4 regions of the Nocardia sp. NPDC050406 genome follow, and region 1 is predicted to be linked to each of the others. Evidence: riboswitches for the same ligand, from Rfam matches in the RefSeq annotation. Region 1 holds a riboswitch; each other region holds the start of a gene.

Region 1 (7,613 bases):
CAGCAGGCCGACCTGCTGCCACACATTGCCGGTGTAGCCGCGCCATTCGGGCACCGGCCACACCATGAGCAGATAGCCGACGGCCACGAAAGGGTAGGAGTACCAGCGTGATCCGGTGACGCCCGCCGACAGGAAGGCGAAGATCAGGGCCAGGAACACCGGCCCGTATCCGTATCCGATCATCAGGTACGCGACGCACAGGCTCAGCACCGCGTAGTACACCGGCAGCGGATAGCGGCGTCGCAGCGGCAGCAACAGCGGCCCGGCCAGCAGCAGCGCGTAGCCGAGTGGATCGAGGGCCCGCATCGCCTCACCGTGCGCGTTCGCCGCATGCCCGCCGCCCACCTGCACGACGGCCAGCACCAGCGCGAGCAGCACATTCCACCGGCTGGCGAGTTCCGGTCGCGTCCAGCGCGCCCACGCGGCGGCCAGCGGCGACACCTCGGCCGCCACGTCCGGTGTCGGCGATCCGTTGCCCACCACTGTCGAACCCACTCTTGAACGGTAGCCCGATACGCACTGCCCACGCCGGTGCTCGGCCCGAAATACGTCTGGATACGTACGCCGTCTCACGCGCCGCGGCCGATGTGTCACCCCAGGTCGCACGCGGATTCTTGGAGCCATGAACGATTCGGTACTCGACAGCGGCACCGGCGACCCCGTCGTCACCGAGCGGCTGACCAAACGCTACGGTCCGCACACCGCCGTGGACGCCGTCAGCATGACCGTGCGCCGCGGCGAGATCTACGGCTTCCTCGGCCCGAACGGCGCGGGCAAGACCACCACCCTGCGCATGCTGGTGGGCCTCATCCGCCCCACCGACGGCACCGCGACCGTCCTCGGCCGCCGCCCCGGTGCGCCGGAAACCCTGCGCCGCATGGGTGTTCTCATCGAGGGCCCGGGCTTCTACCCGTACCTGTCCGGCCGCGACAATCTGCGGGTCCTGGCCCGCTACCGGGGAGTCGGTCGCGACGGTGTGGCGGAGGCGCTCGACCGCGTCGGCCTGGCCGCTCGGGGCGGCGACAGGTTCCGCACCTACTCCCTCGGCATGAAGCAGCGGCTCGGCGTCGCCGCCGCCCTGCTCGGCCGACCCGACATGTTGATTCTCGACGAGCCCACCAATGGACTCGATCCGGCCGGAATGGCCGAGATGCGCGAGCTCATCACCGGACTCGCCGCCGACGGGCACACCGTGGTGCTGTCGTCTCACCTGCTCAGCGAGGTGCAGGAGATGTGCGACCGCGTCGGCGTCATATCGCGGGGGAAACTCCTCACCGAGTCCACGGTGCGTGAATTGCGCGGCGCGGCAAGTCTTTTCGTACGAGCCGAGCCCTTGGAGACGGCCTTCCCGGCGGTGCGCCGGGTGGTGGGTGACCGGTCCGCGTTGCTGACCGCCACCGGCATCAGAGTCGATGCCGGTGTGGCGAAGGCGCCCGCGGTAGCGCGCGCGGTCATCGAATCCGGAGCGGATCTGCTCGAGCTGCGCACCGATGAGAAGTCCCTGGAAGAAGTCTTTTTCGAGATGACGGAGCAAACGTCGTGAATGCCCTGATGGCAAGTACCCGTGCCGAATTCCTGCGGCTGCGCAAGTGGCCCGCCTACTGGATAGTGCTCGGCGTGTGGATTCTGTTGAACCTCACCTTCGCCTACCTGTTCAACTATCTGGCGTACACCACCGGCGAGGCCAGCGGTCCGTCGCGCGAACGGCCGCGCGAAGCGCTCCTGCAACAGATGCTTCCGGCCGCCGTGCCCGAAGTCTTCACGCAGGGCATGGCCATGTTCGGCGGCGCGCTCATGCTGGTGCTGGGCGCGCTGGCGGTCGGCAGCGGTTACGGCTGGGGCAGCTGGAAAACCGTGATGACACAGGGGCCTTCGCGCACCGCGGCCCTCGGCGGCCTGATCCTGAGTCTGGCGGTGACGGTGGTGGCGCTGGTCTGCGCGGCCTTCGTGGTGGATACCGGGGTGGCCGTGCTCATCGCCGCCTCGCAATCGCAGTCGCTGGCGCTGCCCTCGCTCGGCAAGATCGCGATCGGCATTCTGGCCGGTTCGGCGATTCTGGGCATGTGGACGCTGGCGGGCGCGCTGATCGGCGCGATCGCGCGCGGTCCGGCGCTGGCGGTCGGCCTCGGCCTGGTCTGGGTGCTGGTGGTGGAGAACCTGCTGCGCGGTGTCGCCGCCGTCTTCGATCCGATCGAGCCGGTGACCGACTATCTGCCCGGCACCGCGGCCGGATCGCTCGCAGGCTCCATGCGCACCGACGACGGCCCGGCGACGCCCGGGGTCCTGGATATCCTCGGCCGCAACGAATCCCTGATCGTCCTGGCGGCCTACACGCTGGCCTTCGCGATCGGCACGATCTGGCTCATCCGCCGCCGCGACCTGGTCTAGGTCGATCTCTCACCCGCGTGGCGCACCCAGTACGGCGTGCGCCACGCGGGTGAGTCCGTCGATGATCTGGGCGTTGGTCAGCCCGCGTGACCGCTGGTTCAGGTAGACCTCCGCCGCCACGGGGGCGAGCAGCGGCTCGATGAGCGAATCCGGTTCCGGGACAGCGGCTTCCACGAGCAACGTTCGAATGTGGGTGCGCCAGAAGCCGTATGCGCCGGTCTCGAAACGGGCGCTGCCGGTCTCCGCGCCGAGGACGAGATTCGCGTGCCGCTCCAGCAGGCCGACGAAGGCGGCGTAGAAGGCGGCGAGCCGGGCGGCGGGCGGTGCGCCCGGACCGAGGGGTGGCGCACCGCGCAGCAGCTGTTCCTGGAGTGCGCGCTCGTGTTCGTCGAGCAGCGCCACGGCGATGGAGACGACATCGGGGTAGCGGCGGTAGAGCGTGCCCCGGCCGACCCCGGCGGCCTTGGCGATGTCGTCCATGGTCACCGTGCGCGGGTCGCGCTCGGCGAACAGCTCGGCGGCCGCCGCCAGGATCTTGGCCCGATTACGGGCCGCGTCGGCGCGTTCGACCGGTGCCGGGCCGTCCGCACCGAGCAGATCGCGGGCCAGTGGATTCATAGCGCTCACCGTAGCCTTTCGGAATAAGTGGACACAATGTCCGGTTCGTGGTTATCGTAAGGAAGAACCGGACACAATGTCCACTTGCGAAGGTAGGAATCATGCCCGCTCTGCTGCACCTCGACGCCAGCGCCCGCCGCGCCTCCCTCAGCCGTGAACTCGCCGCCGCCTTCGCGGACGCGTGGCGCGCCGAACATCCGGACGGCGACTACCGGTACCGCGACCTCGCCGAGCAGCCGGTGCCCTTCATCGACGAAGCCTGGACCGAGCTCTGCGACCGCGTACTCGCCCAGGGCGCAACCGATCTCGATCGGCTCGCGGAGCTGGCGCGCACCCCCGCCCAGCGCGCGGCATGGGCGATCGTCGAACCGCTGCTCGCCGAGGTGCGCGCCGCCGAGGTGGTTCTCATCGGCGCTCCGATGTACAACTACTCGATCCCGGCCAGCCTCAAAGCCTGGCTGGACCAGATCACCTTCCCGCGAATGTCGTTGGTCCCCAAGCGCTTCGTGGTCGCCACCGCTCGCGGCGGGTCCTATTCGCCCGGCGCCCCCAAGGCGAAGTTCGACTACCAGGAGCGGTTCCTGCGCGACTTCTTCGCGGGCCACTTCGCCGTCGAGGACACCGTTTTCATCACCGCCGAACTGGCCAACGCGCGCCAGGATCCGGCGCTCGCGCACCGGCGCGATCAGCACGACGCCTCCTACGCCGCCGCGCTCGAGACCGCCCGCCGACTCGGCAAGGAGTACTGAAATGGCTTGGCTCGTCCTGGGTTTGGCCGGACTCGTGGAGATCGCCTGGTCCCAGAGCATCAAACCCACCCAGAACTTCACCCGTCCGCTGGCCACCGTGATCTGCCTGGTGCTCATGGCCGTGGCGGTGTGGCTGCTCTCCTACGCCATGCAGACGCTGCCGGTGGGCACCGCCTACGCCGTCTTCACCGGTATCGGCGCGGTCGGGGCCATCGCGCTCGGTGTGGTGGTGCAGAAGGATCCGCTGAGCGCGGGCCGCATCATGGCATTGTCGCTGATAGTCGGCGGCATCGTGCTTGCCAAGGTGACCACGCCGGAGTGAGCCGCCGCGTGCGGCTCTGACCGGACCGCACTATTCGCTCACTCGAACGGAGTAGGTTCGATCCTCGTAAGACTTCGAATCCTGAAAGGACAGTGATGCCAACACGTACCGCGCGTACCGCCTGGACCGGCGGTCTGCAGGACGGCTCGGGCCAGGTCGAGCTGAGCAGCTCCGGCGTCGGCAAGTACGACGTCTCGTTCCCGAAGCGCTCGGCCGACAATGCCGACGGCACCACCAGCCCGGAAGAGCTGATCGCCGCCGCGCACTCCTCCTGCTACGCCATGGCGCTCTCCAACGAGGTCGCCCAGGCGGGCGGCACCCCGCAGTCCCTGGATGTCACCGCCGACGTGACGCTGGGCCCGGACCCGGCGGGCGGCTTCCGCATCTCGAACATCAAGCTCACGGTGATCGGCCGGGCCACCGGTCTGGACGCCGACGGCTTCCTGGCCGCCGCGAACGCCGCCAAGGCGGGCTGCCCGGTGAGCAAGGCCCTCGCCGGGGTCGACAATATCGAGCTGGACGCCTCGTTCGAATCCTGAGCGCGGCGGGTGCCGAATACGACGGAGGGGCAGTGCCGGTGGTGGCACTGCCCCTCTTCCCGTCTCCGCGCGTATTACGCGGCGGCCGTTTCGATCCGCGGCGACCTGCGTCCCGCGAATTCGGTGAGCGCCGCGAAGGCCAGGCCCAGCCCCAGCCACAGCGTGGTGGTGACGGTCAGCGAACTGACCCGGAACTGCCACAGCAGGCTCGCCGGGAAATCGGACTTCACCTCGTCGATTCCGGGCAGCGCGACGTAGCCCACGGCCACCACCGCCGCGAAGGTCGCGATACCGGCGATCAGGCGTACCGTTTCGAGCTGACCCCGCGACAGCTTGTACACGTACACCGCGAGGCCGACGGCCGCGAATCCGAGCAGCACCACCGCGACCCACAACCAGGTGCGGTCGGCAATGGTCTCCGGGTCGCCCACCGCGGGCGGATTGGCCGGATATTTGAAGAACGGCACCGCGGTGATGGCGAGCCAGCCGCCCGCGGCCAGGCCGAGCGCCAGCTTCGGCCCCGACAGATTCGTATGCCGCCGCGCCACATTCGCGGCCGCGGCGTACAGCGCGCCCAGCGCCAGCCCGGTCAGGCCGAGCGCGAGGAATTCACCGAACTTCTGGCCGGATCGGCTGACGAGAGGTTCTTCCTCCTCGCCGTGCGAATGGCCGCCCTGGGCCGCCTCCTCGATGGCGATGGCCGCTTCGATCTTCGGTTCGCCGATGACGAATCCGACGGTGCCCGCCAGCAGGCCCGCGAGGAGACCGGCCAGCAGGCCGCGCAGGAGCAGCGTCTTGAGCGAACCGCTCAGCTTCTCGGGGGAACCGCTCAGTGGCACGGCACGCCCAGCAGGTGTCGACCGTCGTGCATCAGCTCGTGCATGTACATCCCGCTGCGCGAGATGGCGCCCTGATCGAAGCCGACCAGGTACAGGGTGAGCAGTGCCAGCAGTACGACTCCTGCCGTGACGAGCCACGCGTTGAGCGCGTCGCCGGAACGGCTGGGGGAGTGGACGATTGCCATCGAGTCCTCCTTGGGGAATTCGCGTCCCCGTGAGTTGGGTGCGACGGTGCCGGTGTCTGGCTCTCCGGCACCTTCCCGACTCGGGCTCGGTGCGAGGAATACAGTGGCGCGACCGCCCCGGACTCACACCGGGTTACCGCGTCACCATCGCTTGTTCATTCAAAACTGTCGCATCCCCGCTGGCCAACCGTCAACATGGGGTGTGATCAGGCGTTCTTGGCCGCGACGTCGAGCACGACCTCGAACTCCAGCAGCGATGCGCCGGTGGCGACCGGCTTGCGCGCCTCGCCCGCGTGCGCGGCCCGCGCCGGACCGTCCCGCCAGGCTTCGAAAGAGGCTTCCGAATCCCACTGCGTCACAACGAAGTACCGGTTCTCACCGGCGGTCGGACGGAGCAGCTGGAAACCCAGGAAGCCCGGGGAGTTCTCCACGGCGTGCGCCCGCGCGGCGAAGCGCTTCTCCAGCTCGGGGCCCGCACCCTCGGGAATTTCGATTGCGTTGATCTTCACGACTGCCATGGCCCGAAGGCTACCTGCCGACTGGGCGGTATCGGCTGTGTGACTTCGCACTAGGGTCGGGATGGTGTTGTACGACGAAGGTGGCGGTGGCGCACCGATTCTGCTGCTGCACGGGTTGATGGGCAGCGCTCGGACGTGGCGGCGGCAGCTGGAGTGGCTGCGCGGGTACGGGCATGTGTACACCTTCGACGCGGCGGGGCATGGGCGGCCCGCGCCCGACGAGTTGACGACCGAGGCGTTCATCGCCGATCTGGCCGTGGCGACCGCGCCGATCGTCGAACCCATGGTGGTGATCGGACATTCGATGGGCGGGCTGCACGGGTGGGTGTTCGCGGCGACATATCCGGAACGGGTGCGGGCGCTGGTGGTGGAGGACATCGCCCCCGACTTTCGCGGCCGCACCGCCGCGGACTGGGCGGCCATGATTTCGGCTTGGCCGCAGCCTTTTTCGGACGACACCGCCATGCTGGAGTTCTTCGGCCCGGTCGCCGGTCGCTATTTCATGGACTCGTTCGTCCACGGCCCCGACGGCTATCGCCTGCACGGCTCGGTGGAGACCTTCCGCGATATCTCCGAGGAGTGGGGCGGTCGCGACTTCTGGTCCGAATGGCGCTCGATCCGGGTCCCCGCCCTGCTCCTCGAGGGCGAGCACACCATCACCCCGCCGGGCCAGATGCGGGAGATGGCCGAGGTGCACCCCGACGCCCGGCACGTCGTCGTCCCCGATGCCGGTCATCTCGTGCACGACGATCAGCCCGCCGCCTACCGCGATGAGGTCGAGCGCTTCCTGACCCGCGTCCTTCGGCACTGAACCATTGCGTCCGCCCTTCTGCGGGCGGGTGCCTTCAGTCTCCTCGGCGGCTCGTCGTATGCTCGCCACACAGGCATCCCAGACTGAATGGTGACCAACGATGATCGACTTCGCGATTCCCGCCGAACTCGCCGCCGAACGTGACCGGGTACGGCAGTTCGTCATCGACAAGATCGTGCCGTTCGAGCGCGATCCGCGGCTGACCGCGCACGGCCCGACCGATGAACTGCGGCAGGAGCTGGTCGAGCTGGCCCGGGCCGAGAAGCTGCTGACCGTGCAGGCCCCGGTGGAACTCGGTGGGCGCGGGCTGACGCACATCGAGCAGGCGGTGATCTTCGAGGCGGCCGGTTGGTCCACCCTCGGTCCGGTGGCCATGAACTGCGCCGCCCCCGACGAGGGCAATATGCTCCTGCTCTCCAAGGTCGCCAATCAGGAACAGACCGAGCGCTACCTCCAGCCGGTCGTCGACGGCCACCAGCGCTCGGTCTTCGCCATGACCGAACCCAATGGCGCGGGCTCGGACCCGAACCAGCTGGCCACCGAGGCCACTTTCGACGGCGAGAACTTCACCATCAACGGCGTCAAGTGGCTGATCACCGGCGCCGACGGCGCGAAGACCTGGATCATCATGGCGCGCTTGGCCG
Region 2 (7,613 bases), on a different contig from region 1:
GCCGCCCGCGGACCCGCCGACCTCGTCCGTGTCCATATCCACGACATTACCCATGCGTGCGCCCACTTCTCGGTATGCGGTTGCCCAATCGATATGCGATGCGCACTACAGGGTTTCGTTGAGGGCCTTGATCGGCATGCTCAACTCGCCCAGCAGATCGAGGTCCGCTTCGGCGGGGCGGCCGAGGGTGGTCAGGTAGTTGCCGACGATGACGGCATTGATACCGCCGAGAATGCCCTGCTTGGCGCCGAGGTCGCCGAGGGTGATCTCGCGACCGCCCGCGAAGCGCAGGATGGTGCGCGGCAGCGCGAGCCGGAAGGCGGCGACGGCGCGCAGCGCGTCGGCGGCGGGCAGCACCTCGAGGTCGCCGAAGGGGGTGCCCGGGCGCGGGTTGAGGAAGTTCAGCGGCACCTCGTCGGGCTCGAGCGCGGCCAGCTGCGCGGCGAATTCGGCGCGCTGCTCCAGGGATTCGCCCATACCGAGAATGCCGCCGCAGCACACCTCCATCCCGGCCTCGCGCACCATGCGCAGGGTGTCCCAGCGCTCCTCCCAGGTGTGCGTGGTGACCACATTGGGGAAGTGCGATTTCGCGGTCTCGAGATTGTGGTTGTAGCGGTGCACGCCCATGGCGGCGAGCTGGTCGACCTGTTCCTGGTCGAGCATGCCGAGCGAGCAGGCGACCTGGATGTCGACCTCGTTGCGAATGGCCTCCACGCCCGCGGCGACCTGCGCCATGAGGCGCGCGTCGGGTCCGCGCACGGCGGCGACGATGCAGAACTCGGTGGCTCCGGTCTTGGCGGTCTGCTTGGCGGCCTCGACCAGGCTCGGAATATCGAGCCAGGCGGCGCGCACCGGGGACTGGAAAAGCCCGGACTGCGAGCAGAAGTGGCAATCCTCGGGGCAGCCGCCGGTCTTGAGCGAGATGATGCCCTCTACCTCGACCTCGGGTCCGCACCACTTCATGCGCACGTCGTGGGCGAGCGCGAGCAGTTCCTCGAGCCGGTCGTCGTCCAGCCGCAGCACCGCGAGGGTCTGTTCCTGGGTGAGGCCGACGCCGCGCTCGAGCACCTGCTCGCGAGCGATGGCCAGAATGTCTTCGCCTACCGTGGTACCGGCATCGGTGGTGACGGCTGCCTGGGTCATTGCGCGCGAATCCCTTCGTCCGGCCGATGTGGCCGAGCAACTTGAACGGTGTTCAGGCTAGGCTAGCAGTCGGAAAAGTGAGCCGGAACACGAAGGGTCGGGTTTTCTGTGCAACTGCACCGCACCGATGTGGTCGATGGGGCCATCGCCATTCTGGATCAGTACGGCCTCGCCGATCTGACCATGCGCCGATTGGCGGGCTCGCTACATGTCCAGCCCGGCGCGCTGTACTGGCACTTCCCCAACAAACAGGCGCTGCTCGGCGCGGTGGCCGACCGCATTCTCGCCCCGATGGACGAACCGGTCGACGGTGACGAATGGTCCGCGCAGATGAGCGAATTGGCGCATCGCCTGCGCACCTGCCTGCTGGCCTATCGCGACGGCGCCGAATTGGTCTCGGCCACCTACGCGTCCCGCCTCACCACCTCCAAAGGCCGTGAGCGCCTGGCGAGTGCGGCCATTCGCGCCGGAATGACCAGGGAGGAAGCCGAACTCGCGGCCTTCACGCTGCTGTACTACGTGCTGGGTCAGACGGTCGACGAGCAGGCGCGCATGCAGATGGATTCGGTGGGCGCGCTCCAGGAGGAGCACTCCCCGCTCTACGACACCCCGGATGCCACCGCCCGCTTCGACTTCGGCCTACAACTGTTCATCAGCGGCGTGCGGCATCTGCTGGGCACCCGGGTGCGCTGAAGCCACTCGCCGCACCGCGCCCAAGGGTTTCCGGGGCGTCCGCCCCGGAGAGTCCCGAGAGCCGGGCAATTCAGACCGCGCGGTAGAGTTCCGCAGCGTCATCGTTGGTGGGTGCGGGAATCCGGTGTGAATCCGGAGCGGTCGCGCCACTGTGATCGTGCCAGCGCACGAGAGTCAGACCCCTCCCCACCGCGCAGAACTCGGAGAGGCCGCGATTTGCCCAAGGAGCTCCATCGATGAGCCGTGCGCGGACATCGATCGCCCTGCCCGTCCTCGGGCTGCTGCTGGCCGCGGCCATGATCGCGGCGACCGGATTCGGGGCCGAGACCATCTCCCCCGGCGCGGTGGTGGAGGTGTTGCGGCACCGGATCGGCGGGCTCGCGCCGAGCGATCTCGGACTCGACACCATCGTCTGGCAGTTGCGCGTGCCGCGCACGCTACTGGCCGCCGTGGTCGGAGCGGGCCTGGCGCTGGCGGGGGCGGCCATGCAGACCCTCGTCCGCAACCCGCTCGCCGACCCCTATCTCCTGGGCGTCTCCTCCGGTGCCGGGGTGGGCGCGGCGGCCGTCATCACCTCCGGATTCTTCGCGGCGGCCGGATTGTGGGCATTGTCGGCGGGCGCGCTCGCGGGCGCGTTGACCGCCGCCGCCGCAGTATTCGCCATCGCGGTCGCCCAGGGCGGGTTGACGCCGCTGCGGCTGGTGTTGACGGGCACGGTGCTCGGTTCCATGTTCGCGGCCCTGAGCAGCTATCTGATCTTCCGCAGCACCGATCCGGCGGCGGCGCAGTCGGTGCTGTTCTGGCTGCTGGGCAGCCTCGCCGGAGCCGATTGGACGCGAATCGCCTTGCCCGCCACCGTGGTAGCGATCTGCGCGCTCACCCTCATGGCGTCGACGAGCTGGCTGGACGCACTGAGCATGGGCGCGGATACCGCCGCCTCCCTCGGAGTTCCCGTGCGGGAGTTGCGCATCGGCCTGTTCGTTCTGCTCGCGGTGCTGGTCGGGGTGCTGGTGGCGGTCTCCGGCGGTATCGGCTTCGTCGGCCTGGTGGTGCCGCATGCCGCCAGGCTGCTGGTCGGCCCGCGCCACCGCGTGCTGTTGCCGGTGTGCGCGCTGTGTGGCGCGCTGTTCCTGGTGTTGGCCGACGCCGCCACCCGAGTCCTGGTGCGGCCCACCGAGATTCCGGTGGGGGTACTCACCGGCCTGATCGGCGCGCCGGTGTTCCTGCTGCTCATGGGCCGCCGCCGCTACCGCTTCGGGGCGGCATGAGCGCCGAGCACGCGGCCGTGCTGGAGGTGCGCAACCTCACCTGCGCCGCCGGGCCGCGCACCGTCCTCACCAACGCGAATTTCACTGTGCTGGCCCGCGAGACGGTCGGCATCGTCGGCCCCAACGGCAGCGGCAAGACCACGTTGCTGCGCACCCTCGCCGGATTGATCCGCCCGGTGCACGGCGAGGTGGTGGTGGATGGCACGGCGCTGCACGGACTTTCGGCGCGACACCGGGCGCGCACCGTCGCGCTGGTGGCCCAGGACGAGCAACCTGCCGCGGATCTGCTCGCGGGCGAGGTCGTCGCGCTGGGTCTGACTCCGTATCTGCCGCCGTGGGGAGCCGGTGGCCCCCGGGAGCGGGAGGCCGTCGAGCAGGCGCTGCGCACCGTCGACCTGGCCGGTTTCGCCGACCGCCCGGTGCACAAGCTCTCCGGCGGCGAACGGCAGCGAGTGTTGTTGGCGCGGGCGCTGGTTCAGCGCACTCCGCTGCTGCTCATGGACGAGCCGACCAATCACCTCGACATCACCCACCAACTGGAACTGCTGGCCCTGGCCCGCGAACTGGATCGCACCGTGCTGCTGAGCCTGCACGATCTCGCCCTCGCCGACCGCTACTGCGACCGGGTGCTGGTCCTGCACGACGGCCGCTCGCATCCCCTCGAAACACCCGAGGTGGCCTTGCGATCCGAGGTGCTCGACCGCGTCTTCGGCGTGCACGCCACCCGCGTCACCCATCCCGACACCGGACTCCCCCACCTGCTCATCACCGCGCGAAAGGCCCACTCGTGAAACACCTTCCCCGACTTCTGGTCGTCGCCGCGCTCGCGGCCGGACTGGCGGCGTGCGGAACCCCCGAGGCCGCCACCGGCAACCTCACCCTCACCAATTGCGGTGAGGAGCTGAAGTTCCCCTCCCCCGCGCAGCGCATCTTCGCCAATGACGGCAACCTCATCTCCATGGCGCTGGCCTTGGGCGCACAGGACCAGGTGGCGGCGGTCTCCAGCGTCAAACGCGACGCCGACACCCTGCGCAAGCACTACGGCGATGTGGTGGACCGGCTGAATGCCGTTGCCCCCGAATATCCTTCGCGCGAGACCGTGCTCGCGCAGCGCCCCGACGTCATGCTCGCGGGCTGGAACTACGGCTACGACGCCGCCGCCAATCTCACCCCGGATTCGCTGCGCGCCGACGGCGTCGCCGCCTATACCCTCACCGAGAGCTGCCGTCAGCGCGAGGGTGAGCGGCCGCGCGGGGTGACCGATCCGTGGACCGCGCTCACCACCGATCTCACCAATCTCGGTGCCATTACCGGCCGTACCGACCGAGCGAGCGAACTCACCGCCGATATCGACCGTCGCCTCGCGGCGTTGCGCGCCGCACCGCAGCCGGAGCGCCGCCCGACGGTGTTCCTGTTCGACAGCGCCAGCGACACCATCTTCTCCAGCGGCAAATTCGGTGCCCCGCAGGCGATTCTGGAGGCGGCCGGAGCCCGCAACGCGCTCGACGATGTCGCCGACACCTGGACGGCAGTCTCCTGGGAGCGGCTGGCCGCCGCCGACCCGGACGCCATCATGTTCGTCGACTACCCGCCGCAGACCTTCCAGCAGAAGCTCGATCTGCTGCGCGCCAAGCCCGGCATGGATCGGCTGCGCGCGGTCACCGAGGGCCGGTTCCTGAATCTCCCCTATGCCATGTGGACCAGCGGACCGCTCAATATCGATGCCGCCGAACAGATTCGAGCACAGCTGGAGCGCTGGAACCTGGTGCCGCCGTCGACCGTTCGACCGACCTCCGACGACGCGGTGCGCTGAGTCAGCGGCTGGCGGCGGGATCGGCTTCGCGCTGCACCCCGCGCACGAACGGCAGCACCTGCTGGGCGATGACCCGGTTGTACTCCTCCGGACGCTGAATCGGGTTGGCATGGCCGGTGGTTCGCGTGGTGACCACCAGCAGATTGCCGTCCACGCCGCCCACCCGGTCGATCAGCGCCTGATGGGTGTACTCGACATCGACCACGCCGTCGGCATGGGGATTGCGCGGCCGAATGAAGATCATGGCGGGCGCGGGTTTGCCGTCGGCGGGTTTGGCCAGTGCGCGCAGATCATCCACCGCGCCGCTCGCGACAATGGCCTTGAACTGGGATTCGATCAGGCCGGTACTGGCCACATCGGTATCGAGTATCTTGTCGCGCAGCACTTCTCGCAGTGACTCGCGCAGCTCACCGGGTTCGAGCCCGTAGCGTCCGCCGAGATAGTTGTCGCGGCGCGCATACGTTTCGGCGATGAAGCGCAGCCCCCGGCTCTCGCGGGCCCCGGGGAACCAGCCCATCCAGCGCATGAGTTCCTCGCCCTGGTCGCGGCTCTCGGCGCGTACGGCGTGCAGATCCACGGGCGTGCAGTCCAGCATGACCGCGAGCACTCGCTTCCCGCTGTCGAGATGCAGGTGTTTGGCGATCTCGAGGGCGATCACGCCGCCCATGCTGTGGCCGACGAGCATGACGTTCGGGGCCTTGGCGGCGTCGGTGACGCGCACGATGAGGTCGGCGATCACCCTGGTGTCGATACCGGTGTTGTCGTAGCGCACCGCCCACACCGATCCGAACTGACTCAAAGCCGGTAGCGCCCTGGCGGTTTCGGTGGCATCAAGATTGCCCAGCCCCACCAGGTCGAAGACGGCGGTATCCCCCGCCTGCGGGGTGGCCGGTCCGGCGATGGAGCTCACCGCGGGTACGGTCTTCGCCAGCCGATCCCGCTCGGGTGCGATATCGCTGGCCCAGTACTGCACGAACGCGATGAGCAGGATCAGCGGGAGCAGTGTGAGCCGCAGCAGCGTCCGCCGCCCGTCGCCCCAGCCGTGCCCGACGCGGGTTTCCCGCAGGCGCGCCCTCCGCCGGTCATCGTCGTAATCGGCGGCGCTGGCCGGATGCGGGAACGCCCACGATCCGTTCCCGGGGAACGCACACATACCAGTCCACTGTAGGTCCGGGGCCCGGCGCGTCCAGTCCACACGCGCCGGGGCGGCGGCCCCACGCGCCCGTATGCATGGCGCGCATGACCGGTCGGGCCGCGCGACGATCAGGTGGCGGGCGGCCCACCGGACGGTCTGTGCCCGGCGTCCGCGACGGTGCCGGTGATCGTCATCTCATCGGCCGGGTTCACCCGTGCAGATAGCGGGCGGCCCACGCGGGCTCGAACCAGTTGGGGGCCGCGGCCGCGAAGCGCTCCGGCTGCCAGGAGCCGACACCGGCGGGTAGCGTGCCGACGATATCGACGCCCGTGACCGCCGGGAGATCGACGCGATTGCATTCCGAGGCGAGATCGGGCTGCTGCGGCCACGCCCCGATCACCAGACCCGCGCACCGCACTCCGGCGGAAGCCAGAGCGCGCGTGGTCAATTCACTGTGATTGAGCGTGCCGAGCCCGGCCGCCGCGACCAGCAGCACTGGCGCGTCGAGCTGCTGCGCCAGCTCCAACAGCGTGAATTCGCCCATGCGGACGAGCAATCCGCCCGCGCCTTCCACCAGCACAAGGTCGGCATCGGCCAGAGATTCGATGGCGGAGGCGGTTTCGGCGAGGGTCAGCAGCGGCTGACCACAGCGGCGAGCGGCGGTATCGGGAGCGAGCGGGTCCGGATAGCGCGCGAGCTCCACCGTCCGCGTGACGTCGGCGAGCCGCGAGATGGTCGCCAGATCCCCGGGTTCGCCCGGCGCTACGCCGGTCTGCGCGGGCTTGCAGACGGCGACCGACCGCCCCGCCGCCCGGGCCGTCGCGGCCAGGGCGGCCGTCGCGATGGTCTTGCCGACATCGGTGGAGGTGCCGGTGACGAACAACAGGCTCATGCGGGCACCGCTTCCTGTCCCCGCGCCCGCGCCAACACCTCGCCGAGAACCGTTGCGATGGTGTCGAGTTCGGCCTCGGTGAGGTCCGCGCGGGCGGTGAGCCGCAGCCGCGAGGTCCCCTCCGGCACCGACGGCGGACGGAAACAGCCGACGCTCAGGCCCCGTTCACGACAGGCCACCGCGGCGTCGTAGGCGGTCTGGGCTTCGCCGAGAACCACCGAGACGACGGCCGAATCCGGTTGCGCGACACCGGCTGTGCGGGCGAGGTCGGCGGCCCGGGCCAAGACGCGTGCCGCCATCTCGGGCTCCCGGCGCAGCAGCCGCAACGCGGCGCGGGCCGCGCCCACCGCCGCCGGTGCCAGCCCGGTGTCGAAGATGAAGGAGCGAGCCGAATCGATGAGGTGCGCGCGCACCCGCTCGCTGGCCAGCACCACGCCGCCCTGTGCCGCAAAGGCTTTCGACAGGGTCGCGGTGATCACCAGGTCCGGCTCCCCCGCCAGCCCGTGCTCGTGCACCAGACCGCGCCCGCCCGCACCGCGCACACCGAGCCCGTGCGCCTCGTCCACCACCAGCACCGCGCCCTGCGCGCGCGTCACCCGGTGCAGGTCGGCCAGCGGCGCGAGATCGCCATCGGCGCTGAACACCGAATCGGTCAGCACCAGCGCCCGC
Region 3 (7,613 bases), on a different contig from region 1:
GAACGCTTCGAGCCCGTCGTGCGCACCCTGATCAGCGAGGTCGAGGAGATCGCGGTGGCCGCGCTGGCCCCGGACGTCTCGCCCGAGGTCGCGCGGCTCATAGCCACGTCCCTGATTCACATGTTCGACGGCGAGGCGATCTTCCGGAACACCTACCCGCGCCCCGAGATGGAGGCCGCCCGCATCGAGCTCATCGCGGCGGCCTTCCGGAGCGCGACCGCCGCGAATCAGCTGTCGAGTTAGGCGAGCGGTCCTCACGCGCCGAGCGCCTCGGTAATCTTCCGGGCCATCGCGGTGACGGCGGGGGTGGGCTGCTTGCCGGAGTGGGCGGTGGCCTCCACCGCGACCAGGATGGTGGCGCGGAAATTGTCGGCCTCGGCGGGGTCCTCGCCGTTGAGCACGCTCATCGCGGCGCTCAGGGCGGGCAGGACCTGCTCGGCGAGTTCGGCGGTGTTCTTACCCTTCAGCTTGATGTCCTTCGACTTGGCGGCGAGGACGTGCCCGACCAGACCCGTCGCCGAGGTCAGGGCGATGGATCCCTGGGTGACGCCCTTGTGCGGGGCACCGGCGGAGGCGAGCAGCGCGACCGCGCCGTAGGCGGCGACGCGGATGGTGGACTTGTCCTGGTCGGTCAGGGTGATGATGGCGGACATGATGTGCTCCTTCGGTTTTCGTTTCGACCGGAACCGGGTCGGTCCCGGTTGCTTCGTTCGATGTACACACAGTCGCCGGTCGCGCTGACACCGCGCTGACCGCGCGCTGACATGGCCGCTGACACGATGTGCGGACTCGGCGGCCACCGGTATCAGCGCTACCGTTGACGTGATGGTCGAATCCGCGCGAAAGCTTCCTCGGCAGCGGCGGTCCCGGGAGACGGTGGACACGCTGCTGGAGGCCGCCGCGCAGGTGTTCACCCGAGAAGGGTTGGGGGCGACGACCAATCGGATCGCCGAGCGGGCGGGGCTGTCCATCGGGACGCTGTACCAGTACTTTCCGAACAAGCAGGCGCTGTTGCGGGTGTTGGCCGAGCGTCATCTCGCGGAGAGCGGAGCGCGGCTCGGGGCGGTGCTGGCCGAGATGCGGGTGACGCTACCGCCGTTCGAGGAGGCCATGCGGGGGATCCTTGAAGTGGTGGTCGAGTTGCATCGGGATCGGCCGGGGCTGCACGCGCTGCTGCATCGAGTCGCGCCGCGGGTACAGGCGGAAGTCGAAGCGCTGCAAGGGTTCGAGGATCATCTGGTCGCCGAGATCGCGTTCCATCTCGACCGGTGTGGCCGCGGCGGAGACGATGCGACGGCGACGGCGCGGTCCCTGGTGCATACGGTCGATGTGCACGTGCACCGTGTACTGCCCCGGCACGGGGTGACCACTGATCAGCTCATGGCCTTGGTGCGGAGGCTGGCTCCGGAATCGTGAGAGCTGCTGTCATGTAGTGCTTTTCGTTGCGGCCAGGATTTCGCGAAGTGTGGTGGCGAGTTGGGTGAGGCCGGGTTCCTCGAGGGGGAAGTGGCCGCAGCCGTCGAGCAATACCACTCGCGTGGGCGCGGCGACGCGGGAGAGGAAGGCCGTGCTCAACTCGGGTGGAGTCCAGCGGTCGGCGGCGGGATGGGTGAGTGTGATCGGCACGGCCGCAAAGGATTCCGGCGCGGTATGCCGGAAGGAGAGGAAGTCGGCGAGCAGCCCGAACGGCACGCTGACCCCGCCGCCCTTCGGGTCCGACGTGCAGATGCGCGACACCTCGGGGTCCAGGCTCATATTGCCCATGTCCACCAGCCATCGAATCGGCACCCGCACCCCACCCAGCAGCGGATCGACCGCACGCAGCAGCGCCGGTGCGATACCGCCCGTGAAAGACCAGCGGGCGGCCGCGCGACGCGCCGCCGGATCGGCGGGATCGAGCAGACAGGTCGCCACCACATGCGCGATGCCCTCGGTGCGGGCGGCGGCCTCGTAGGCGAGCATTCCGCCCATGCTGGCACCGAACAACACCAGCGGTCGCGGGTCGGATTCGATTTCGGCGCAGACGAATTCGGTGAGCAGCTCTGCCCAGTCGCGGTAGCGCACCGAACCGGGACGCGGTTCCACGGTGTCGCCGTAGAGCGGCAGATCCACCGCCATCACCTCGACGCCCTCCTGCCGGGCGGTCGCCGTCAACGGCCACAGTAGACCCGCGTGGCCGCCCGCCCCGTGGATGGCGAGCAGCCGCACCGTCGCATTCGGATTGTCGGTGCGCGCCACATGAATTCGGCGGCCGCGCCACGGCCACCAGGTGTGCCGAGGTTCGGGGATGGGGTCGCGGCGATGGGAGGCGGGCAGCAATTGTGCGTATCGGAGGAAATCCACCACCTCAGCCTCGTACCGCCGCGGATGGCCGACAACTCGCGTTCCGGCCGCTCGCTGTCGCCGCGCGACAGTGGCTGAGCTGCGTCGATACGCGTGCGTCGCACAGGTTCCCGGGTCTGCTCGCATTCCGTCGCGCGGCCTGACATTTGCCGGGGTTGTCTCGTCGGAGTGTCATGACTGCGAACGAAGATGAGATCAGGGCGTTCCTCGCGCGCCGCACCGAGGCGCAGCGCGCCAAGGACATCGATCGACTCATGGCGTGCTATTCGCCCGACATCGTCTATTACGACGTCGTCGCGCCCCTGCGATTCACCGGCGCCGACGAAGTGCGGCGCAACTTCCTGCGGTGGTTCGACGGCTACACGGGCCCGATCGGCTTGGAGACGCACGATCTGACCATCGGCGTGGAGGGCGATGTCGCCTTCGCCAATATGCTGCACCTGGATTCGGGGACGCATATCGGCGGCGTCGAGTTGTCGATGTGGGTGCGCGAGACCGTGTGCCTGCGCCGCGTGGACGGCCGGTGGTTGGTTACCCACGAGCACATCTCGATGCCGGTCAGCCCGACCAACTTCCAAGTCTGGTGCGCGAAGTCGAAGGACGCGCCCGCGCGCGGTGGCGGCAGCACCGTGTTCGGACTCGTCCTGCGCGGCCTGCGGGCGCGCGTCACCCGACGACGGTAGCTCCTTGACCGTGGCCGGGGGCTGTTCTATGGTTCATTACATCAGTAATGAACCATAGAACTGGTGCCACGTCAGGTGCGCCCGGATGCGATGGAGTGCCGTGTTCGACAACCGGAGCCCGATCTATCAGCAGATCGCCGACCAGATCCGCACGGACGTACTGCACGGGACGCTTGCGGAGGATGAGCAGATCATGTCCACCAACCAGTACGCGCAGATGTTCCGGATCAATCCGGCCACCGCGGCCAAGGCGTTCGGGGAGCTCGTGGCCGAGGGCGTGATCTACAAGCGACGCGGGGTGGGCATGTTCGTCGCGCCCGGCGCGCGGGAGGCGCTGGCGCGTCAGCGCCGGGAACGGTTCTTCGCGGAAGTGGTGGACCCGATGATCGCGGAGGCTACCGCGCTCGGGCTGCCGCTCACCGAGGTTGTCGCACATATCGAAAGTGCGGGGGAGGAACGGAAATGACCATACGGATCGAATTCGACAAGGTGAGCGTGCGATATCCGCGCAGCGCCGACACGGCCGTGGACGGGGTGACGTTCAGCATGGCCGGACCGGGTATCCACGGTGTGCTCGGCCGCAACGGCGCGGGCAAGACCACACTGCTCTCGGTGCTGGCCGCCTTCCGGAAGCCCAGTGCGGGAAGGGTTTTGCTCGACGGCGAACCGGTGTACGAGAACCCCGCCGCGATGAGCCGCATCTGCCTGATCAGCGGCGGCGGTGACACCGTCGAACACAACTGGCCCGAAGACCGTGTCGCCGACGCGCTCACCATGGCCGCGCTGTTTCGGCCGAACTGGTCGGCCGAGTACGCCGACGAACTGGTGGCGAAGTTCGAACTGGCTCCGCGCAAACGGCTTTCGGAGCTCTCCCGCGGGCAGCGCGCACAACTCGGCTGCGTGCTCGGCCTGGCCTCCCGTGCGCCGGTCACCATTTTCGACGAGACCTACCTGGGCATGGACGCACCCGCGCGGCACCTGTTCTACGACGAACTGTTGCGCGACTACGACTCCCACCCGCGCCTGATCATCCTGTCCACGCACCTCATCGACGAGGTCGCGCCACTGTTGGAGGACGTGGTGATCCTGCACAAGGGTCGGCTGCTGGTACACGACGACGCCGAGACCCTGCGCGGGCGCGGCGCCGCCGTGACCGGCCCGGCCGACCGGGTGGATGCCTTCATCGGCGATCGCACCGTCTTGAGCCTGCGGGAACTCGGTGGCACCAAACGCGCCACGGTGCACGGGGAACCGTGGTCGGAGCAATCCGCGCTGGCGGCGGGTGTGACCGTCGAACCCCTTGCGCTGCAAGAACTTTTCGTTCACCTCACCACCAGAGGAGCCCGGTGATGCGACGCTTCGCGGTAACTCGAAACCTGTGGCACTCCAGCGGACTGGTGATCGTCTGGGCCGGGCTGCTGATCGTGTCCCTGCTGGTGACCGTGGCCGTCAGCTTCTTCCGGGACATCACGATCAGTGGCTGGGGCGTCTTCGTCTTCATCAGCCCCTGGTACATGCTCGGCATGGGCGTCTACGTCACGGCGATCTACCTGCCGATGTACATCGCCCACGGCGTCACCCGACGCCAATGCCTCTCGCAGGCACTGCTTTTCGGCCTGCTGTTGGTCACCGTGGGTGCCGCGCTGGTGACCCTCGGCTTCGGAATCGAACGTGCCGTGTATGCGGTGGCGGATTGGCCGCAAGCCCTGGAGGCGGACGCTTCGGCGTTGTACACCTCCGCCGACCAGTACGGATGGATATTCCTGGGCTTCTGGCTGGGTTTCGCCATCTTCCTCGCGGTGGGCGCGGCCATCGCCGCGGCGTTCTACCGTCGGGCCTGGGGCGGTGTGGGCGGGCTGCTGCTCGTCGTCGCCGGACTGATCCTGATCGTGCCCGCCGGAATGGCGAGCGCGACGAACATCCCGACGAAACGCATACTCGAGCAGTGGGCCGATTCGGTGGGCACCGCCGCCATCCTCACCGCCTGCGTCCTCGCCGCCCTCGCGGCGACCGCGGCCACCTGGGCGCTCGTCCGCGATATGCCGATTCGCCTCGGCAGCAGGTGATTCGCGGGGCCGATCCGGGCCCACTGTAGGGTCTGTACCCGGCGTAGGGAACACCGGTGCGAATCCGGGGCTGTCCCGCAACTGTCACCGGGGAGCTATCCACCGATTTCATGGCCACGACCTGCCCAGGTTGGAAGGCCGGTGGGGTGTGTTGATCCGGGAGCCAGGATACCTGCGCCCGCGGTATCGGGATCACACCCACGAGGATGGCAATGAACAACTACACATCGGATCGGCCGGGATTCGGCCGCCGGACGTTCCTGCGCGGCAGTGCGGGGGCGTTCGGCGCTGTCGTGCTGGGCGGGGCCGGAATAATGACGGGCTGCGGCTCCGACAGCGGCAGGGGCGCCGCACAGGGGCCGCCACGATCGGGCGGGCGCTTGCGCACCGTCATCGCGGGGCGGTCGGCGAGCGCCGATGTGCTCGATCCGCATCAGGCCGGTAGTTCGGCGGGCGGCGCGGTGTCGAAGAACGTGTGGGACAAGCTCGTCGCCTACAACAACGATCTGACGCTGCGCTATCGCCTCGCGGAATCGCTCGAGCCCAATGCCGATGGCAGCCAATGGCGTATCCGGCTGCGGCCGGGCGTGGTCTTCAGCGACGGGAGCCCGCTCACCGCGCGCGATGTGCTGTGGAGCTTCGAGCGCATGCTCGACCCGGCCAAGAAGTCGTCCGGCGATCTTTCCGCGGTGGATATGTCGCGTACTCGCGCCGAGGGCGATCTCGACGTGGTGGTCGCCATGAAAACCCCACTGGCGGACTTCGGTTCGGTATTGGCGGGCTGGTACTGCTACATCGTCAAGGACGGCACCGGCGTGATCGACGGGTCGGTGCTGCCCGTCGGCACCGGACCGTTCGCGCTGCAACGCTGGTCACCGGGTGACCGAACCCTGCTGCGGCGCAACGAGAGATACTGGGACGGCGCCGTACTGCTCGACGAGGTCGAGATCATTCAGATCGCCGAGACCGAGGCGCGCGTGAACGCCTTCCTGTCCGGGGAAGCCGATGTGGTGCACGAGATCTCGTACCTACAGGCCCGAAATCTCGCCGGTGATCCGGACACCACCGTGGTGGTGCCACCGGCCGGGCTCATGGGCGCGTTCCAGATGCGCGTGGACATACCGCCTTTCGACGATGCGCGGGTGCGCCAGGCCATGCGGTTGGCGGTGGACCGGCAGGCCATGGTCGATGCGGTGTACTACGGCTACGCCGAGATCGGCAACGACGTCTACGGCAAGGGCGCGCCGTTCTATCACGACGGCCTGCCGCAGCGCTCCTACGATCCGCAACGGGCGCGCGAGCTGCTGCGCGCGGCGGGCAAAGAGAACTTGACGGTGACGCTGCCCACCGCCGACGGCACGCCGGGCATGCTCGAATCGGCGACGCTCTTCGCCGAACAGGCGAAGGCCGCGGGCATCACCATCCAGCTCGAATCGGTTCCGGCCGACACCTACTTCTCGCAGGTCAGCGGTAAAGCGCCGCTGTCCCATATCGGTTGGTGGAACTACAGTCTCGACTATTTCTACGGCCAGACCATGACGAGCGATTCGCCGAGCAATGGCACCGGCTGGCGGCGGCCGGGATGGGATGCCAAGTTCGCGGCGGCGCGCGCGGCCATGGATCCGGCAAGGCGCGCCGCGCTGTATCGCGAACTCCAGCAAGAGCTGTGGGACGAGGGCGGCTACATCCTGCACAGCTTCGCCAAGCGGCCCGACGCGGCCAAGAACCATGTGGGTGGCGTGCGCGACGGCGTGCCCGGCACCGACGACTGGGCGAACTACGCGACTACCTGGCTGGCCGAGCACTGATCCGATCGTGATCGCCTATATCGCTCGGCGCGTGGGCGCCGGGATCGGTGTGCTGTTCGCTGTCGCACTGATGGTTTTCGTACTGTTCGAGGCGCTGGATTCCGATGCGGCCACGGTGATTCTGTCGCGCCAAGGCAGCGGCGATCCGACCCCCGAACAGCTGGCGGCGCTACGCGCGCAACTGGGTCTGGACCGGCCTGCTCCGGTGCGCTTCCTGGAATGGGTGGTCGACTTCGCGCGGGGCGATTTCGGGAACTCCCTGATTTCGGGTCGGCCCGTGCGCGATGTGTTGCTCGATCGGGCCGCCAACAGCGTCACCCTCGCGGTACTGACTGCCGCCCTGCTGATTCCGGTGGCGCTGGCACTCGGCCTCGTGGCGGGTGCGCGGCCTGGTTCCCGGACCGATCGGGTGATCAGCATGAGTGCGCTGGCGGCGGAATCCATGCCCTCCTTCGTTTTCGGGGTGTTGCTGGTGGCCACGGTGTCGCTGTCGCTGCGGCTGCTGCCCGCCGTATCCCTGCTGCCGACCGGGACGAGTGCGTGGAGCCGTCCGGAGATTCTGGTGCTGCCGGTGACGTGCCTGCTGCTCGGCCTGTGCCCGCACCCGGTGCGTATGGTGCGGGCACAGACGACCGAGGTCATGGCCAGCCCGTACATACGGACCATGCGGCTCAACGGGATTGGTGGGCTGCGGTTGATGGTGCGCCATGTCG
Region 4 (7,613 bases), on a different contig from region 1:
GGCCGATCCCCAGCGCGAATCCGGCGGCATTGAGATCGTCGAGGACCTCCATGTGCGAGCGGGCCGCCTCGATCGAGGTGACATCGGCGTCCAGGGCCGCGATGGCGTCGATCACCTCACCGAACTCCGAATAGCACAGGTGCGTGTGGATCTGGGTGGCGTCGGAGACGCCGGAGGTGGCGAGCCGGAACGCCGCCACCGACCAGTCCAGATACTCCTGCTGCTGCTCGCCGCGCAGCGGCAGCAGTTCACGCAGCGCCGGTTCGTCCACCTGGATGATCCGAATACCCGCCGCCTGTAGGTCCACGGTTTCATCGCGGATGGCGAGGGCGACCTGGCGCGCGGAATCCGCCAGCGGCTGGTCGTCGCGCACGAACGACCAGGCCAGGATCGTGACCGGCCCGGTGAGCATGCCCTTGACCGGCTTGTCGGTGAGCGACTGCGCGTACTCGATCCACTCGATGGTCATCGGCTCGGGCCGCGCCACATCGCCGTAGAGAATCGGCGGGCGCACGCAGCGGGTGCCGTAGGACTGCACCCAGCCGTTCGCGGTGGCGGCGAAGCCGTCGAGCTGTTCGGCGAAGTACTGCACCATGTCGTTGCGCTCGGGCTCGCCGTGCACGAGCACGTCGAGGCCCAACTTCTCCTGCAGCGCTATCACTTCGGCGATCTCGGCGCGCATGCGCTCCTGGTATTGGGCGGGGGTGATGTCGCCCTTGCGCAGTGCCGCCCGGTCCCGGCGGATGGCGGGGGTCTGCGGGAAGGAGCCGATGGTGGTGGTCGGTAGCAAGGGGAGGTTCAGCCGATCCCGTTGCAGGGCAGCGCGTTCCGCGGCGGGGGCGCGGCGGGTGGCCTCCGGGCCGAGGGCGGCCAGGCGGGCGCGGACGGTGTCGTCGCGCAACCGGGCGTCGGCGGCCCGGCTCGCCAAAGCCGCACGGGCGACGGCCAATTCGTCGGCGACGCCCTCGGTTCCGGAGTGCACGGCGGTGGCCAGCACCCGCACCTCGGTGACCTTCTCGTCGCCGAAGGCCAGCCACGACCGCAGCGCCGGATCCAGGTCCGGTTCGGCGGTCAGCGAGTACGGCACGTGCAGCAGCGAGCACGAGGTCGAGACCACGAGTGCGCCGGTGCTTCCCAACAACGTGGCGAGGGTGGACAGGGCGTGGTCCGGATCGGTGCGCCAGATATTGCGGCCCTCCACGACTCCGGCCACCACCAGTTTGTCGCGCAGCGCAGCGACGCCGACCACATCGTCCACGGTCGTTCCGGCGGTGAAGTCCAGCGCGATCGCCTCGACCGGCGTGGAGGCCAGCACCGGCAGTGCCGGGCCGGGCCGCCCGAAGTAGGTGGCGACGAGCAGGGCCGGGCGGTCCGGCACCGAGGCCAGTTCCCGATAGGTATTGCCGACCAAGGCCAGCTCGTCGGGTGTGAGATCGGTGACCAGCACCGGTTCATCGATCTGCACCCACTGCGCGCCCACCTCGGCCAACTGCCGCAGCAGGTCGCGGTAGAGGGGCAGCAGGTCGTCGAGTCGCCGCAGCGGATCGACACCGACACCCTTGGCGAGCTTCAGGAAGGTCAGCGGTCCGATCACCACCGGCCTCGCGGGAATATCGAGCTCACGGGCTTCGCGCAGCTCGGCCAGCAATTTCTCCGGATGCAGCGAGAACGCGGTCTCGGCTCCGATCTCCGGCACGAGGTAGTGGTAGTTCGTGTCGAACCACTTGGTCATCTCCAGCGGCGCGACGGTATCGGTGCCGCGCGCCGCCGCGAAATAGCGGTCCAAGGGGTCCTCGATCCCGGCCACGCGCGGCGGCAGTGCGCCGACCATGACGGCGGTGTCGAGCATCTGGTCGTAGTACGAGAAGGTTCCGACCGGAATCGAATCCAATCCGGCGGAGCGCAAGGCGTTCAGCTGCGCCGTTCGCAGCTCCCGCCCGACGGCGTGCAGTGCCTCGGCGTCGATGCGCCCGACCCAATAGGACTCGATGGCGCGCTTGAGTTCCCGGCGCGGCCCGATACGCGGCGTACCGAGCACCGTCGCGGTGAAAGGGGTGGGTGTTGCGGTCACAGGTGTTCTCCAGTGCTCCAGAGCCACTGGCCACCGCCGCGGGTGCGAACAGCCGTGCCGCGTGCACGCCGAAACCAAGGCATGCCGAGTACACGTGCGGTCCGTCGCCCAATCCACGAGGCGGAGGCCGCCGGATACGGCGTATCCGGCACGGTCGGCAGGTCTTCGGACTCGCGGGCTCCGGCCTCATCGGCCGACCTACTGGCCGTCGCTTCCCAGGTGTGCCCAGTGCTCATGACGGCGGTCGTTCCCGTATACCGCTGCGGGACAGTCCCGGATTCTCACCGGGTTCCCTCTCACCGGAGGAACTCACGGGCTGTGAGTATCCGGTTTCGACGCCGACTGGGGGCTCCCGTCCGGCGAACCGACTGCGCCACAGAGCATATCGCCGACCGATAGCCACCGTTCACGAGGCGGGGTCGGAGGGCCCATGTGTCGTCCGCGTGAACACATCTTCGCAATTCAGCCAACCCCCGTTGTGAAGATTCCTGCGAACCGGACATCGTGACCGAAGGCTGTCCGGGGAGCAGGTACCTTAGGCGAATGTTCTCCAAAGTCCTGGTCGCCAACCGCGGCGAGATCGCCATTCGCGCATTCCGCGCGGCATACGAACTCGGCATCGGCACGGTCGCTGTCTTTCCGTACGAGGACCGCAACTCGGTGCACCGGTTGAAGGCGGACGAGGCGTATCAGATCGGCACGCCGGGGCATCCGGTACGGGCGTATCTGTCGATCGAGGAGATCATCACCGCGGCCAAGAGTGCCGGGGTCGACGCTGTCTACCCGGGTTACGGTTTTCTTTCCGAGAATCCGGACCTCGCGTCGGCCTGCGCGGACGAGGGCATCACCTTCATCGGACCGTCCTCGCAGGTGCTGGAGCTGACCGGTAACAAGGCCCGGGCGATCGCCGCCGCGAAGGCCGCCGGACTGCCGGTGCTGAACTCGAGCGAACCCTCCGCCGATGTGGACGCGCTCATGGCGGCGGCCGAGGACATGGAGTTCCCGGTCTTCGTCAAGGCCGTCGCCGGTGGCGGCGGTCGCGGTATGCGCAAGGTGGACGACCGGGGGCAGCTGCGCGAATCCATCGAGGCCGCCGCGCGCGAGGCCGAATCGGCCTTCGGCGATCCGACGGTCTTCCTCGAGCAGGCGGTGGTGAACCCCCGCCATATCGAGGTGCAGATCCTCGCCGACCAGCACGGCAATGTGATCCACCTCTACGAGCGCGACTGCTCGCTGCAGCGGCGGCATCAGAAGGTCATCGAACTCGCGCCCGCCCCGAACCTGGATCCCGCACTGCGCGACCGTATCTGCGCCGATGCCGTGGCCTTCGCCAAGGAGATCGGGTACTCGTGCGCGGGCACCGTGGAGTTCCTGCTCGACGAACGCGGCAAGCACGTGTTCATCGAGATGAACCCGCGAATCCAGGTGGAGCACACGGTGACCGAGGAGATCACCGATGTGGACCTGGTTCAGGCGCAGATGCGCATCGCCGCCGGGGAATCGCTGGAAGACCTTGGGCTGAGCCAGGATTCGATCACCATTCGCGGTGCGGCGCTGCAATGCCGCATCACCACCGAGGATCCGGCCAATGGCTTCCGGCCCGATACCGGACGGATCACCGGCTACCGCTCGCCGGGCGGCGCGGGCGTGCGCCTCGACGGCGGCGCGAATGTCGGGGCCGAGGTCGGGGCCTACTTCGACTCCATGCTGGTGAAGCTCACCTGCCGAGGGCGCGATTTCTCCGTCGCCATCGCACGGGCGCGGCGGGCGGTGGCGGAGTTCCGCATTCGCGGCGTGACGACCAATATCCCGTTCCTGCTGGCCGTGCTCGACGATCCGGACTTCCGGGCGGGCAAGGTCACCACCTCGTTCATCGACGAGCGGCCGCAGCTGCTGACGCTGCGCTCCTCCGCCGACCGCGGCACCAAGATCCTGCGGTATCTGGCCGATGTCACCGTGAACAAGCCGCACGGACAGCGGCCCACCAAGGTGTACCCGCACGACAAGCTGCCCGCCCTCGATATGACCGTGCCGCCGCCCGCCGGATCGCGGCAGACGCTGCTGGAGCTGGGGCCGGAGGGGTTCGCGGAGTGGCTGCGCAAGCGGCCGGGGGTCGCGGTCACCGACACCACCTTCCGCGACGCGCACCAGTCGCTGCTGGCGACGCGGGTGCGGACCAATGGCCTGCTCGATGTCGCGGGGCATGTGGCGCGCATGACGCCGGAACTGCTGTCCATCGAATGTTGGGGCGGCGCAACATATGACGTCGCTTTGCGGTTCCTCTACGAGGATCCGTGGGAGCGGCTCGCTGCGCTGCGCGAGGCGGTGCCGAACATCAACCTGCAGATGCTGCTGCGCGGGCGCAATACCGTCGGCTACACGCCGTACCCCGAAAAGGTCACGCGCGCATTCGTTTCCGAGGCCACCGCGACCGGCATCGACATCTTCCGCATCTTCGACGCGCTCAACAACGTCGACCAGATGCGGCCCGCCATCGACGCGGTGCGCGAAACCGGTACCGCCGTAGCGGAAGTCGCCATGAGCTACACCGGCGACCTGTCCAATCCGGACGAGAACCTCTACACGCTCGACTACTACCTCAAGCTCGCCGAGGAGATCGTCGACGCCGGGGCGCACATCATCGGCATCAAGGACATGGCCGGGCTGCTGCGCGCTCCGGCCGCCGCGACGCTGGTCGGGGCGCTGCGCCGGGAATTCGATCTGCCGGTGCACGTGCACACCCACGACACCCCGGGCGGGCAGCTGGCCACCTACCTCGCGGCGTGGCAGGCGGGGGCGGACGCCGTCGACGGCGCGTCGGCTCCGATGGCGGGCACCACCTCTCAGCCCGCGCTCTCGGCCATCGTCGCGGCGGCGGCCAATTCGCCCTACGACACCGGGTTGAACCTGCAGAACGTGTGCGACCTCGAGCCGTACTGGGAGGCGCTGCGGAAGGTGTACGCGCCCTTCGAATCCGGACTGCCGGGGCCGACCGGGCGCGTGTACCACCACGAGATTCCGGGCGGTCAGCTGTCGAACCTGCGCCAGCAGGCCATCGCCTTGGGCCTCGGCGACCAGTTCGAGGAGGTCGAGGCGAAATACGCTGCGGCAGACCGGATGCTGGGTCGACTGGTCAAGGTCACGCCGTCGTCTAAGGTGGTCGGTGACCTCGCTCTCGCGCTGGTCGGCAGCGGGGTCGATGTCGAGGACTTCGCCTCCGATCCCGGACGCTACGACATTCCCGATTCCGTGATCGGTTTCCTGCGTGGCGAACTCGGCACCCCGGCGGGCGGCTGGCCCGAACCCTTCCGCAGCCGCGCGCTGGCCGGACGCGGACCGGCCAAGCCCGAAACCCAGCTCACCGCCGAGGACGAGGCCGGACTCAACGGCACCTCCGAGCAGCGCCGCGCCACCCTCAACCGGTTGCTCTTCCCCGGCCCCACCGCCGAATTCCTCGCCCACCGCGAGAAGTACGGCGACACCACCGGGCTCTCGGCCAACCAGTTCTTCTACGGTCTGCGCCACGACGAGGAGCATCGCGTCCAGCTGGAGAAGGGCGTCACCCTGCTCATCGGCCTGGAGGCCATCTCCGAGCCCGACGAGCGCGGTATGCGCACGGTCATGTGCATCCTCAACGGGCAATTGCGGCCCGTCGCGGTCCGCGACCGCTCCATCGCCAGTGAGGTGCCCGCCGCCGAGAAGGCCGACAAGACCAGTCCTGGGCATATCGCGGCGCCCTTCGCCGGTGTGGTCACCCTGGCCGTCGGCGAGGGCGACTCGATCGCCGCGGGCGACACCATCGGCACCATCGAGGCCATGAAGATGGAGGCCGCCATCACCGCCCCGCGCGGGGGAGTGGTGAAACGTGTTGCCATCAGCAAGGTGCAGCAGGTCGAGGGCGGCGACCTGCTGATCGATATGAGCCTCACCGAGGCCGCGGCCGAGTGAACGCCGGTACGCGGTCGGCCCCTCGCGTGGAATCGGCGGGGGCGCAGCGGATTCGGAGGGCGCGGCGATGACGCGCATTGTCGCTGGCACGGCTGGCGGGCGGCGACTGCGCGTCCCGCCCGCCGGTACGCGGCCGACCTCCGACCGGGTGCGGGAGGCGCTGTTCTCGGTGCTCGCCGCCCGGCTGGACTTCGACGGCCTGCGTGTGGTCGACCTGTACGCGGGCTCGGGCGCGCTGGGGCTGGAAGCCTTGTCCCGCGGCGCGTCCCGCGCGCTGCTCGTCGAATCGGACCGCAAGGCCGCCGCGGTGATTCGCGGCAATATCGGTGATCTGGGGTTGCCCGGAGCCGAATTGCGGCCCGGCGCCGTGGCCTCGGTGCTCGCGGGCGGGCCGTCCGGTGGCCCTTACGATCTGGTGTTCTCCGACCCGCCCTACGATCTCGACGTCACCCAGGTCATCGCGGACCTCGCCGCCCTGGCCGAGCACGGCTGGCTCGCCGAGGACGCGCTGATCGTCGTGGAACGCTCCAGCCGCTCGCCCGAACTGTTCTGGCCCGCAGGCTATTACGCCCTGAAGTCGCGCACGTACGGAGAAACTCGCATCGACTTGGCCGAGTACTCGTCGGAGTCCTAGCTCAGCTGAGTCCTAGCTCAGTGGGCCCTGGTTCAGCGGGGTCCTGGTTCGGCAGGGTCCTGGTTCGGCGGGGCTATTCGCTCAGGTCGTATTCGTCGACGTCGAGCTCCGCGCCGACCGCGAGGAGGAACTCCATGACCTCGCGGTTCAGGTGCCACCCGAAGAGATTGGGCGCATCGGTGGGCGCGCGATCATCCGGGTCCCCGAAGGACCGGACGACATTGAGTGTCGCCCAACCACCTTCGGCCTCGAGCCGCCGCGCGCAGGTGGCGATCCGCTCCGTGCGCGGCCGCAGCCTGTCGACGATCCGCTCGATCTGCTCGTCGACCCGCAGCCCCGAATCGAGGCACACGAGCTTCCACGCGTGGATGCGCGGGACCACCCGAGGCTCGGTGCGCCGACTGCCGCGCACCCACACCTCGTCCGGAGCGAGATCCACCTCGGCGGCGATCGTCTCCGCCGAGGTGTGCTCGCTCATGAGTGCGAAGTAGGCGTACTGACTGACCGGCATGCCTGGCAGCCTAGAACAGCGCATTGTGCCCGGTCGCATGGTTTTCGGCGGTTCGGCCTCCGGCGTCCCGCAGGGGCGCGGCCGGTGCGGTCCTGCTAGCGTCGCCACATGGCTGGAGCAATCTGCCCGGGCTCGTTCGACCCGGTACACAATGGGCACCTCGATGTGATCGCGCGGGCGGCGGCGCAGTTCGACGAAATCGTGGTCACCGTCGGTGTGAACCCCAACAAGCAGGGCATGTTCACGATCGACGAGCGGATGGAGTTGGTGCGGGAGACCACCTCGCATCTGCCGAATGTGCGGGTGGCGTGCTGGCAGGGGTTGACGGTGGACTTCGCCAAGCAAGAGGGGATCACCGCCATGGTCAAGGGGTTGCGCGATGCGACCGACCTCGGACACGAATTGCAGATGGCGCAGATGAACCGCAAGCTCGCCGGAGTCGAGACGTA

What was found. A riboswitch is a leader RNA that binds a small molecule or an ion and turns the genes downstream of it on or off. The one in region 1 is predicted to bind cobalamin.
Region 2: another riboswitch for cobalamin. It lies ahead of ACIBH2_RS22465 (FecCD family ABC transporter permease); the one in region 1 lies ahead of ACIBH2_RS27360 (CbtB-domain containing protein).
Region 3: another riboswitch for cobalamin. It lies ahead of ACIBH2_RS19035 (ABC transporter substrate-binding protein); the one in region 1 lies ahead of ACIBH2_RS27360 (CbtB-domain containing protein).
Region 4: another riboswitch for cobalamin. It lies ahead of metE (5-methyltetrahydropteroyltriglutamate--homocysteine S-methyltransferase); the one in region 1 lies ahead of ACIBH2_RS27360 (CbtB-domain containing protein).

What each region holds. Positions count from the first base shown of each region.
Region 1 covers NZ_JBITIM010000003.1:862,106-869,718, reverse strand. Annotated here, with positions in the region: gene ACIBH2_RS27400 (sensor histidine kinase) at 1-495, opposite strand, end outside; gene ACIBH2_RS27395 (ABC transporter ATP-binding protein) at 623-1,543, shown strand; gene ACIBH2_RS27390 (ABC transporter permease) at 1,552-2,388, shown strand; gene ACIBH2_RS27385 (TetR/AcrR family transcriptional regulator) at 2,398-3,006, opposite strand; gene ACIBH2_RS27380 (FMN-dependent NADH-azoreductase) at 3,108-3,755, shown strand; gene ACIBH2_RS27375 (DMT family transporter) at 3,757-4,077, shown strand; gene ACIBH2_RS27370 (OsmC family peroxiredoxin) at 4,173-4,616, shown strand; gene ACIBH2_RS27365 (CbtA family protein) at 4,691-5,455, opposite strand; gene ACIBH2_RS27360 (CbtB-domain containing protein) at 5,446-5,640, opposite strand; cobalamin riboswitch at 5,668-5,847, opposite strand; gene ACIBH2_RS27355 (antibiotic biosynthesis monooxygenase family protein) at 5,847-6,158, opposite strand; gene ACIBH2_RS27350 (alpha/beta fold hydrolase) at 6,223-6,969, shown strand; gene ACIBH2_RS27345 (acyl-CoA dehydrogenase family protein) at 7,070-7,613, shown strand, end outside.
Region 2 covers NZ_JBITIM010000002.1:1,988,969-1,996,581, reverse strand. Annotated here, with positions in the region: gene ACIBH2_RS22480 (hypothetical protein) at 1-36, opposite strand, end outside; gene bioB (biotin synthase BioB) at 106-1,143, opposite strand; gene ACIBH2_RS22470 (TetR/AcrR family transcriptional regulator C-terminal domain-containing protein) at 1,252-1,836, shown strand; cobalamin riboswitch at 1,904-2,039, shown strand; gene ACIBH2_RS22465 (FecCD family ABC transporter permease) at 2,073-3,104, shown strand; gene ACIBH2_RS22460 (ABC transporter ATP-binding protein) at 3,101-3,895, shown strand; gene ACIBH2_RS22455 (ABC transporter substrate-binding protein) at 3,892-4,917, shown strand; gene ACIBH2_RS22450 (alpha/beta fold hydrolase) at 4,919-6,070, opposite strand; gene bioD (dethiobiotin synthase) at 6,261-6,944, opposite strand; gene ACIBH2_RS22440 (8-amino-7-oxononanoate synthase) at 6,941-7,613, opposite strand, start outside.
Region 3 covers NZ_JBITIM010000002.1:1,260,676-1,268,288, forward strand. Annotated here, with positions in the region: gene ACIBH2_RS18995 (TetR/AcrR family transcriptional regulator) at 1-243, shown strand, start outside; gene ACIBH2_RS19000 (hypothetical protein) at 255-653, opposite strand; gene ACIBH2_RS19005 (TetR/AcrR family transcriptional regulator) at 826-1,416, shown strand; gene ACIBH2_RS19010 (alpha/beta hydrolase) at 1,426-2,343, opposite strand; gene ACIBH2_RS19015 (YybH family protein) at 2,517-3,026, shown strand; gene ACIBH2_RS19020 (GntR family transcriptional regulator) at 3,127-3,492, shown strand; gene ACIBH2_RS19025 (ATP-binding cassette domain-containing protein) at 3,489-4,376, shown strand; gene ACIBH2_RS19030 (hypothetical protein) at 4,376-5,092, shown strand; cobalamin riboswitch at 5,138-5,266, shown strand; gene ACIBH2_RS19035 (ABC transporter substrate-binding protein) at 5,305-6,900, shown strand; gene ACIBH2_RS19040 (ABC transporter permease) at 6,908-7,613, shown strand, end outside.
Region 4 covers NZ_JBITIM010000001.1:2,083,631-2,091,243, reverse strand. Annotated here, with positions in the region: gene metE (5-methyltetrahydropteroyltriglutamate--homocysteine S-methyltransferase) at 1-2,071, opposite strand, end outside; cobalamin riboswitch at 2,210-2,399, opposite strand; gene ACIBH2_RS09970 (pyruvate carboxylase) at 2,615-6,019, shown strand; gene rsmD (16S rRNA (guanine(966)-N(2))-methyltransferase RsmD) at 6,087-6,653, shown strand; gene ACIBH2_RS09960 (DUF4279 domain-containing protein) at 6,727-7,164, opposite strand; gene coaD (pantetheine-phosphate adenylyltransferase) at 7,273-7,613, shown strand, end outside.